DNA from 2 places in the Sporosarcina sp. FSL K6-1508 genome. Region 1 is predicted to be linked to the other one. Evidence: riboswitches for the same ligand, from Rfam matches in the RefSeq annotation. Region 1 holds a riboswitch; the other holds the start of a gene.
What was found. Region 1 has a riboswitch for S-adenosylmethionine ahead of MKZ11_RS09655 (methionine ABC transporter ATP-binding protein). Riboswitches for the same ligand answer to the same signal wherever they lie in the genome.
Positions count from the first base shown of each region.

Region 2: another riboswitch for S-adenosylmethionine. It lies ahead of metA (homoserine O-acetyltransferase MetA); the one in region 1 lies ahead of MKZ11_RS09655 (methionine ABC transporter ATP-binding protein).

Region 1 covers NZ_JBBOXF010000001.1:1,926,121-1,930,757, forward strand. Annotated here, with positions in the region: gene gcvH (glycine cleavage system protein GcvH) at 1-132, shown strand, start outside; gene MKZ11_RS09645 (toprim domain-containing protein) at 402-743, shown strand; gene MKZ11_RS09650 (thioredoxin family protein) at 758-1,057, shown strand; SAM riboswitch class I at 1,112-1,217, shown strand; gene MKZ11_RS09655 (methionine ABC transporter ATP-binding protein) at 1,697-2,722, shown strand; gene MKZ11_RS09660 (methionine ABC transporter permease) at 2,715-3,383, shown strand; gene MKZ11_RS09665 (MetQ/NlpA family ABC transporter substrate-binding protein) at 3,453-4,313, shown strand; gene MKZ11_RS09670 (MetQ/NlpA family ABC transporter substrate-binding protein) at 4,389-4,637, shown strand, end outside.
Region 2 covers NZ_JBBOXF010000001.1:2,214,888-2,219,524, forward strand. Annotated here, with positions in the region: gene MKZ11_RS11115 (spore germination protein GerW family protein) at 62-427, shown strand; gene MKZ11_RS11120 (NUDIX hydrolase) at 458-1,213, shown strand; gene MKZ11_RS11125 (protein phosphatase 2C domain-containing protein) at 1,210-2,007, shown strand; gene MKZ11_RS11130 (hypothetical protein) at 2,308-2,487, opposite strand; SAM riboswitch class I at 2,625-2,731, shown strand; gene metA (homoserine O-acetyltransferase MetA) at 2,834-3,742, shown strand; gene MKZ11_RS11140 (hypothetical protein) at 3,804-4,556, shown strand.

The sequences.
Region 1 (4,637 bases):
GACAGCCCTGAATTCGTCAACGAATCACCGTATGAAAATGCATGGATGATTGTCGTTGAACCTTCTAATGCTTCTGAGCTGGATGAACTTATGTCAGCTGAAGCGTATGAAAAAATGACAGTTGGAGAATAATTGAAATTTATTCAGCAGAAGTTCAAACCCTTGCTGAATAGGGGAACTCAGACTAAAATCGCCGCGTCCTGCGGCAACGTCTGAGTAACCAACGTCCTGTTGGCCCTAAGCCTCCGGCGGATGCCACAGATTTTGAAAGGAGTGAATTGAGCAAGCTCAATTCAAAATCTGGGCGCAAATACGCCGAGGCGTATTTGATTTAACTGAGCGCCGGAATAATTCCGGCGTTTTTTGCATCTTACTAGTGTATTAGCAAAGGGGGAACTCTTTTGTCGGATGAAAAAGTCATCATAGTAGAGGGCGGTTCGGATAGAAAACGTTTAGTGCGCATACTTGCTGATCCTGTCGAAATTATTTGTACGAACGGTACAGTTAGCCCTTACCGGCTTGAAGAGTTACTTGCACCCTACGAAGAACAGGAACTATACGTCTTTGTCGATGCGGATGAAGATGGCGAGAAGACCCGTATTTTATTTAAGAGAGATTTCCCGGCAGCAATCCATCTATATACAGAAAAGGTATACCGAGAAGTGGAGACAACTCCGTATAAAGTGCTAGCCAAAATACTTCAAGAGGCGGATTTCAAAATCCGGCCTGAATATCTACTTTAAAGGATGTAGGATCAATGGAGACATGGACACGCGAACAGTGGGAGATAGCCTTAAAAGAGTCTCCGGTAGCAGCGTTTTATTTATATACACCGATGTGCGGCACATGTGCGGTTGCATCTAAAATGATGGAGATCATCACTGTAATGAGACCAGAAATACCAATCGGGAAAGCAGATTTGAATTACGTCCAAAATATTGCAATTGACTATGAAATTGAAAGTGTTCCTTGCCTTCTAATACAGAAGGAGGGCGTATTAACCCATAAAATCTATGCCTTTCAGTCGGTTCCGTATCTGCTTGAAAAGATTGATTGACAAACAATATGCTAATTTGATATAATTCGATTTAACATTCAACTGAATAGGTCGCTCTTATTAAGAGAGGTGGAGGGATAGTGCCCTGCGAAGCCCGGCAACCGTCACGAAAGTGAAATGGTGCCAAATCACACAAAGTGCATACTTTGAGAGATGAGAGATCGGACAAACGTTTATTTTATGATAGCGTAAAGCCTTTCTGCCCGTCTGCAGGAAGGCTTTTTTGTATTCTAATGAAATGTAGCCTTATTGTCACTAAGCGGTGAACTACCGGATAGTTATTGAGCGTAGGCGCCTTACAAGGGGTAGCCGAAGCCATAAGACTGACGGCGAAGCTGTCTGGCTTATGGGAAGCCACTGAAAAAGTTCTTTTTTCAGTAAGAACTAGTTGATTGTAGTGGAGAGCGGCGACTCCAGCGGGAACAGCACGAGCTGAAGACCCCGCAGGAACGCAGTGACGAGGAGGCTGAAGCCGTGCCCGCGGAAAGCGTCCGCTCGGAACGGAAATCAACGGGATTGAAGGAAATCGTACTTTTTCAGTACCCTCGCTTATGGCGGGAGGCATCCCCGAGCGCCGAAGCGGATTTGAAGGAATTCTAAATTCCAATTTATATAGATAAATACTCAGAGGTGAAATAGATGATTCATTTAACAGAAATCAATAAACGGTTCGGTGTAGGACCAGCCAGTATTTCAGCGGTCGAAAATGTCTCACTTGAAATTGCCGATGGCGAAATTTTTGGCATAATCGGATACAGCGGAGCAGGAAAAAGTACATTAATTCGCCTGTTGAACGGGCTTGAAAAGCCGACATCAGGTAGTGTGAAAATAGGTGGTTTAGAAATATCCGCAATCAGAGGAAAAGAACTAAGAGAAGCGCGTCAAAAAGTAAGTATGATTTTCCAACATTTCAACTTGTTATGGTCGCGGACAGTGAAGGACAATATTGCTTTTCCACTTGAAATCGCGGGCGTACGAAAAGCTACGCGAGACAAGAAAGTGGCAGAACTGATTGAACTGGTTGGATTAAGTGGTCGGGAAAACGCATATCCATCTGAATTGTCTGGAGGACAGAAGCAACGTGTCGGCATCGCCCGGGCGCTTGCAAACGATCCGGAAGTACTTCTCTGTGATGAAGCGACTTCAGCCCTTGATCCGGAAACGACGGATTCGATACTTGATCTTCTGACGGGCATTAATGAAAGACTTGGGCTGACGATTGTCCTTATCACACACGAAATGCATGTTATTCGCAAAATTTGCCACAGAGTCGCGGTAATGGAAGCAGGGAAGGTTGTCGAGATGGGGAATGTGCTCGATGTGTTCCAATCGCCGAAAGAGTCTATTACGAAGCGTTTTGTCTCTCAAGTAACTGAGCCAGCTGAAGCGAAGCAGGCAATGGCGCATATTAAGGAAGAATTCCCTACCGGTACGCTTATCAAGCTCTTATTTGTAGGTGACCGGACAGAGCAACCTGTGCTCGCAAGTCTTATCCGGAAATTCAGTGTCGACGTGAATATCGTGCAAGGGAACATTTCCCATACGCATGGTGGGGCATACGGCACACTCATACTTCAGCTCCTTGGAGATTCCACAATTATTGAGGAAGCAATTCATTATCTCAATGAAAATGATGTTCAGACGGAGGTGATCGGTAATGATTGAAAACCTTTTTCCGAATGTTGACTGGGCTAAGATGTGGGAAGCGACAGTGGAAACACTCTATATGACAGCAATCTCTACATTGTTCACATTAGTTATTGGACTAGCACTCGGGATTTTACTCTTCCTATCAAGTCCCGGTCAACTGTGGTCGAATAAGTTTGTAAATATGATTTCAGGGGCATTCGTCAATGTCTTTAGGTCAATCCCGTTTATCATATTAATCATTTTGCTTATTCCGTTTACGAAATTTCTTCTTGGCACAATCCGCGGACCGGATGCTGCGATGCCGGCACTAATAATTGGGGCGGCTCCGTTTTATGCAAGAATGGTGCTGATTGCCTTACAGGAAATTGATAAAGGTGTAATTGAAGCTTCGAAGTCAATGGGAGCAAAAACGAGAACGATTATTTTTAAAGTTCTTTTACCCGAATCGATGCCTGCACTTATTTCGGGAATTACCGTAACAGCGATTGCACTCGTCGGGTACACCGCTATGGCGGGGATTATTGGCGCAGGCGGTCTTGGGACACTCGCGTACTTAGATGGATTCCAGCGTAGCCGCGAGGACGTTACACTTGTTGCAACAATCTTTATTTTAATTATCGTATTCGTAATCCAATTCATCGGGGATTTCGCGGTAAGGAAATTTGACAAAAGATAATTTTATAGCAGTAACGTCAGGCTTTGCCTGTAAACCATAAAACAGAATAGAAAAAGGGGAGAAATCATCATGAAAAAGCTTTTAGGGGGAATAGTATTAGCAGTACTTGTATTCGCATTGGCAGCTTGTGGAGCGAAAGATGACAGCGGCGATAAAAATGCAAATGGGGGAGACAAGGCTGTCGATGAAACCGTAGAGGAAACGGAAATCGTCATTGGTGCATCAAATACACCGCACGCAATCATTTTAGAAAAGGCAGCACCGATATTGAAAGAAAAAGGCATTGAACTTGTCATTGAAACCTACCAAGACTATATCTTGCCAAACAAAGATCTTGAATCCAGTGAGTTGGATGCGAACTTCTTCCAACACATACCTTACTTGGACCAACAAGTAATTGATCATGGCTATAAATTTGCAAATGCAGGGGCTATCCATATCGAACCGATGGCTGTTTACTCGACGAAATTTAAATCAATCGAGGAACTTCCGGAGGGTGCTACTATTATATTTAGTAACTCAGTAGCTGAACATGGCCGCGTTCTATCTTTACTGGAGTCAGCTGGGTTAATTAAATTAGCTGACGGAGTAGATAAAGTAAAGGCTGAAGTGAAAGACATTGTAGACAATCCTAAAAATCTCCAGTTTGATGCAAATTACGAACCAGCACTCTTGCCGCAACTTTATAATAATGATGAAGGCGATGCAGTCGTTATCAACGCAAACTATGCAATCGATGCAGGTTTGAATCCAGTTGAAGATTCTATTGCGATAGAAGAGACGGAGTCGCCGTATGCAAACATCATCACAGTAAGAGAAGGCGAAGAAAATACGGAAGCAATCAAGACTTTGGTTGACGTGTTGAAATCGAAAGAAATCCAAGACTTCATTCTCGAAGAGTGGGGCGGCGACGTTATCCCTGTAAAGTGATTTAATGAAGAAAGTGAATAATAGGCTTTACCCTTCCATCCAGAAGAACATCATAGAAAAAAGGGAGATTTAAAAATGAAAAAATTTAGCATAGGGTTTTTAATGGCAGTACTTGTACTCGCACTTGCGGCTTGCGGAACAAAAAACACCAATGAAAGCAATAATGTAAGCGGAAAAAGTGATGATAACGGGAAAAAAGAAATAACTAAGATTGTTGTCGGTGCTTCCAATACACCGCATTCAATCATACTCGAGCAAGCTAAACCGTTATTGAAGGAAAAAGGTTACGATCTTCAAATCGAAACATATCAAGACTATGTGTTG
Region 2 (4,637 bases), 290 kb from region 1:
GGACTGGTATCTGTCTGGAAGTCTAGAAATGATAACTAAAAAATTTAAGGGGTGGGTAAATATGGAGACCGGAAAAGCTGCTACTTATCAATCACCGATTGCAAGGATATTTGACAAGTTTTCGCGGCAACAAGACGTATCATTGATTTATGGTGAACCGATTAGTTTTAAAAATAAAAAAGTCCTTCCTGTAGCAAAGATCAATTATATTGTTGGTGGGGGTGGAGGATTTTCCGAGGAATCAGGAAATTCTTCAGCAGGCCAAGGGGAGGGAGGCGGAGGGCATATCTCCGTCAAGCCTTTAGGCGTTTATGAAATTGATTCGGAGAAAGTGAAATTCAGACCGATTATCGACTTCAAGTTCACCCTGACACTAGTTGCTGTTTTTACATTGGGCCTAGTTTGGCTATTGAAAAAGACTCGTTGAAAATTAGCCTGTCCGAAAGGGAATGATTGAATGTTGTACCGCAGAAAAACATACACAATCGAACCATCGATGTACGAAACATTTACGCACTTATTTCACACCTATTTACTTCCGAATCAGCTGACGCATGGTGCGCAGCTGGTTGGACGGTGGGTCAATGAAGAACAGACGGAGATCATGGCAATGTGGTCATACGATAATAGGGTTCATTACGAGACAGTGGACGCTGGCATTCGGGCATCGGAAATGCATGTTGAAGCACAAAACTATCGGAAATCGTTAACTCCATTATTCATTTCATCAAACGAAGATTTTTTCACTTCGACTGGAGATTACGGACAATCTAAACAGATTGTTGCTGTTAGTGGCTGCATTGTAAATGAGGAAGGACACGTATTGCTTGTACGGAACAATCATCGGAATGATACATATGAAATGCCAGGCGGACGGGTTGAGCCAGGTGAAATGTTGAAAGAAGCGGTTAAACGAGTGGTGCGGGAAGAAACCGGTATCCACTCTGAAATAGGTGATAGGGTCGGAGTTTATCAAAATATCACGTCAGGCATCATCTGCATGGTTTTCCGTGGAAGAGCAATAGCTGGTAAATCTGTTGCGCAACCTCCCAAAACGATTGACGTACAATTTGTCGACTTTAATAAAGAACAGGTAGGAGATTGGATTAAACGTCCGCAATTTATGTCTAGAGTGAATAATGCTCGAATTAGCGATTCGATTGCTTATGAAAGTTATGAAATGAGGCCTTACCGATTGGTTGAACATTCATGAATAACCTTTCTTGGGTTGGAAGTGAAAAGGACTTTGTCGATGAACGGGATGTTCGGTGGATTAATCGTATCGTCGTTGGTCGTTTTGGAGGTAATTCTTCAGCGGGACAAACAAAGAACGAAGATGGATGCATCGTTTGGCAAAATGAGGATTGGGAATTCGCGGCTATTTTGGATGCACATAAAAGTGCCGAAAGTGCGGAACTTGTCATTCAAACAATCGAGCAGCATAAAGAAAAATTGGTGGAGATTTTAGAAATGAAAGGTCCTCCAGAATTTAAACGTTTGGAAGGGAAGTTACTTGGGATTTTTCAATCTGAACAATTTTTGAATAAATGCAGATGTGTCACGGGAGAAACGGCTTGTCTTATCGTCGTTAGGAAAGATAATTACGTATGGTGGTTTTCGGTTGGAGATTGCTTAGTATATGTATTGCATCCGGAATTAATTGCTCTTAACCAATTCCAACTCAACCAAAGGCAATTCTTCGAGTGGATTGGCCAAGTGAATACGTTTGAGCAAGAAGTACCATGCTACACGTCAGGGACAAGGGAATTAAGAAAAGGGAACAACCTCATTTTCCTTACGACTGATGGTTTGGTTGAAAGCCCAGGGGAACCTTTTTTGGATCCGACAAATCTTGTTGTTGCACTGAATGAAAAAGAACTTGATGTAAGTATTTCGCAGTTGTTGATGGAAATCGAAAGACAGAATGTACGAGACAGTACAACAATTATTGCATGGAATGTGGAAGTAGCAAAGCAAGGCAGCATCCCGAGCGATTATAGGGAATGAGGAACAAAGTACACGGGTAATCAGTTTAAAGAATTAGGAAAACTAACAGGATTTTACTGTAGTCAAACAACTGGACAAGATATCATCAAACGATAATTGCAGAAAAGAAAATGATGAATGGCATGTAGATCACTTCCAAAATACACTACCACAATTTTACCGAGGACCTGATTTGGTCGGGCAAATGACGGAGGAATTGAAGAAAGCATCTAATTTAGGTTGAATATAAATAATACCTCTCGCTAGTATCATACTAGCGAGAGGTATCAACGCTTTAATTAGCGCTGTTGCCAAGGTTACTCATTTTCTTTTCTTTGCATTTGGATTCATTCGTTCACGTTTTGGTTTTAGGGAACTCAATTCAGCAAACTCGCGGGCCATTTCTGCTTCCATGTCACCAGGTTTTATTTTTTGGTTTTTTGGTGTCTGCGGCAACGAACGCGCATTATTCCCACCAGTTTTGTCGTCATCTCTTCCCATTGTAACAGCTCCTTTCAATTAGTAAGTACTTTGTTAATGTGGCTTTACAGAGAGAATTTATCCGATGAAAATTTTTGCAAAAGAAAAAGACCATTTACAATAATGAGTTAAGTAGTATAATGGAAGTTAATTAAATATTCTTATCAAGAGAAGCTGAGGGAATTGGCCCTGCGAAGCTTCAGCAACCTCTGACATAGTCAGGAAGGTGCTACCTCCAACAAGATTTTTTCTTGAGAGATAAGAACAGAGAGCCCAAGGTTAACCCTCTTTTCTTATCTTACAGAAAAGTGGGTTTTTTATTTTGAAATAAAATCATACATAACAATTTAAAAAGGGAGAGACAAAAATGCCAATCAACATACCGAAACAATTACCGGCAGGGGAACTGTTAAAGAAAGAAAAAATATTCGTGATGGATGAAGAACGTGCAACGTCACAAGATATACGTCCAATGACCATTGCAATTTTGAATTTGATGCCAGAAAAAGAAAGAACTGAGCTACAGCTTCTGCGTTTATTGGGAAATACTCCACTGCAAGTGAATGTTACCTTTCTGAACACAGCAACACATGATTCGAAAAATGTTAGTAAAACACATTTGAATGCTTTTTATACAACATTTGAACATGTGAAGCATCGTCGTTTCGACGGATTGATCATTACAGGTGCCCCGATTGAGCATTTGGAATTTGAGGACGTTAATTACTGGAAAGAAATGACGGAGATTATGGAATGGTCAAAAGAAAATGTAACTTCTGTTTTACATATTTGCTGGGGTGCCCAAGCAGCGCTATATCATCATTATGGAATTGGAAAATTTGAGTTGCCGAAAAAGTGCTCAGGTGTATTTACACATCGACTTTCCGACCCGACGAATAATCTTGCACGTGGCTTTAATGATGAATTCAAAGCACCGCACTCACGCTATACATCCGTTTCGACAGAAGAAATAGAAAATGATCCTCGTCTACACCTGCTAGCAAAATCAGAAGATGCTGGAGCTTTCATCGTCATCTCTAAAGATAGTAAACATATTATGATTACAGGGCATTTGGAATACGATGCGGATACACTTGCAGAAGAGTATGCGCGTGATCTGAAAAAAGGAGTATCTGTTGATATCCCAGAAAATTATTTTCCGAATGATGATTCATCCAAAGAGCCACTGAATACATGGCGTTCTCACACGCATTTGCTCTTTTCTAACTGGCTGAATTATTATGTATACCAAGAAACGCCTTATGAATGGGAATAACTGCTCAATGACCCTTTTGTGGTAGACAGCATAAGCTACTACGACAAGGGGGTTAAGAGAGATGGGGTTGTTTATTAACAAAAATGGGCACCCGGATGTTTTTAAAACTGATGCAGAGTCTTTGGGGAAGAATCAAGAACATTTTAAAATAGATCCAATAGCAGAATGGATGAAAGAACAAAGGGAAGCGAATCACTCAGTCAGTCATCAGTTCAATATCATGGAAATGTTACTAAAGCAGCAAAAAAGCACACAATCCAATCAATTGAAATCAATTCGTAATCGTTTAAACGAAATCAAAGAAAGTGATTTTCGGCATGAGCAATTTGAGAAAGATGTCATGAAGTCATTAGCAAAAGTAGAAACAAAAAATAGAATGCTGCATCGTACATTGACTCATGAGCAAATTCTAAATCGAGAATTCGTAGCGAAAGTAAACGACGTCAGCCAGTCGAATCAGGAAATAGCAGATCGTTTCGAAACGTTGACTTCTTCCTATGAAGAAATTTCAGCTAAAATAAATGAACAATTAGACTATCAAAAGGTATTGTCAAAACAATTATTGGAGCAAGAGGAACTTCAAAAAGATGTATCCAGCAGGTTGGACAAACAAGAAGGATTATTAGAAAAAGTAATTAGACAACTGGATTATCTCCGCTCGGTTCTATACGAGCGAACCAACTTTTTATCAGAAAGGATAGAAGGCAGTTTTAGCATGACATCGTCTTATATATCTAAATTACTGACCGGGTCAGATCAAGTTTCCTTTATGTTGAATCAAAAGCAGGAAGAAAAAGAGAAGAACGTTGATTGATGAAAATAATGCTAAATATACGATTTTCAATAAGCAGATCCCACGTACTAATCATGTACGTGGGATCTGCTTAACTGTTTT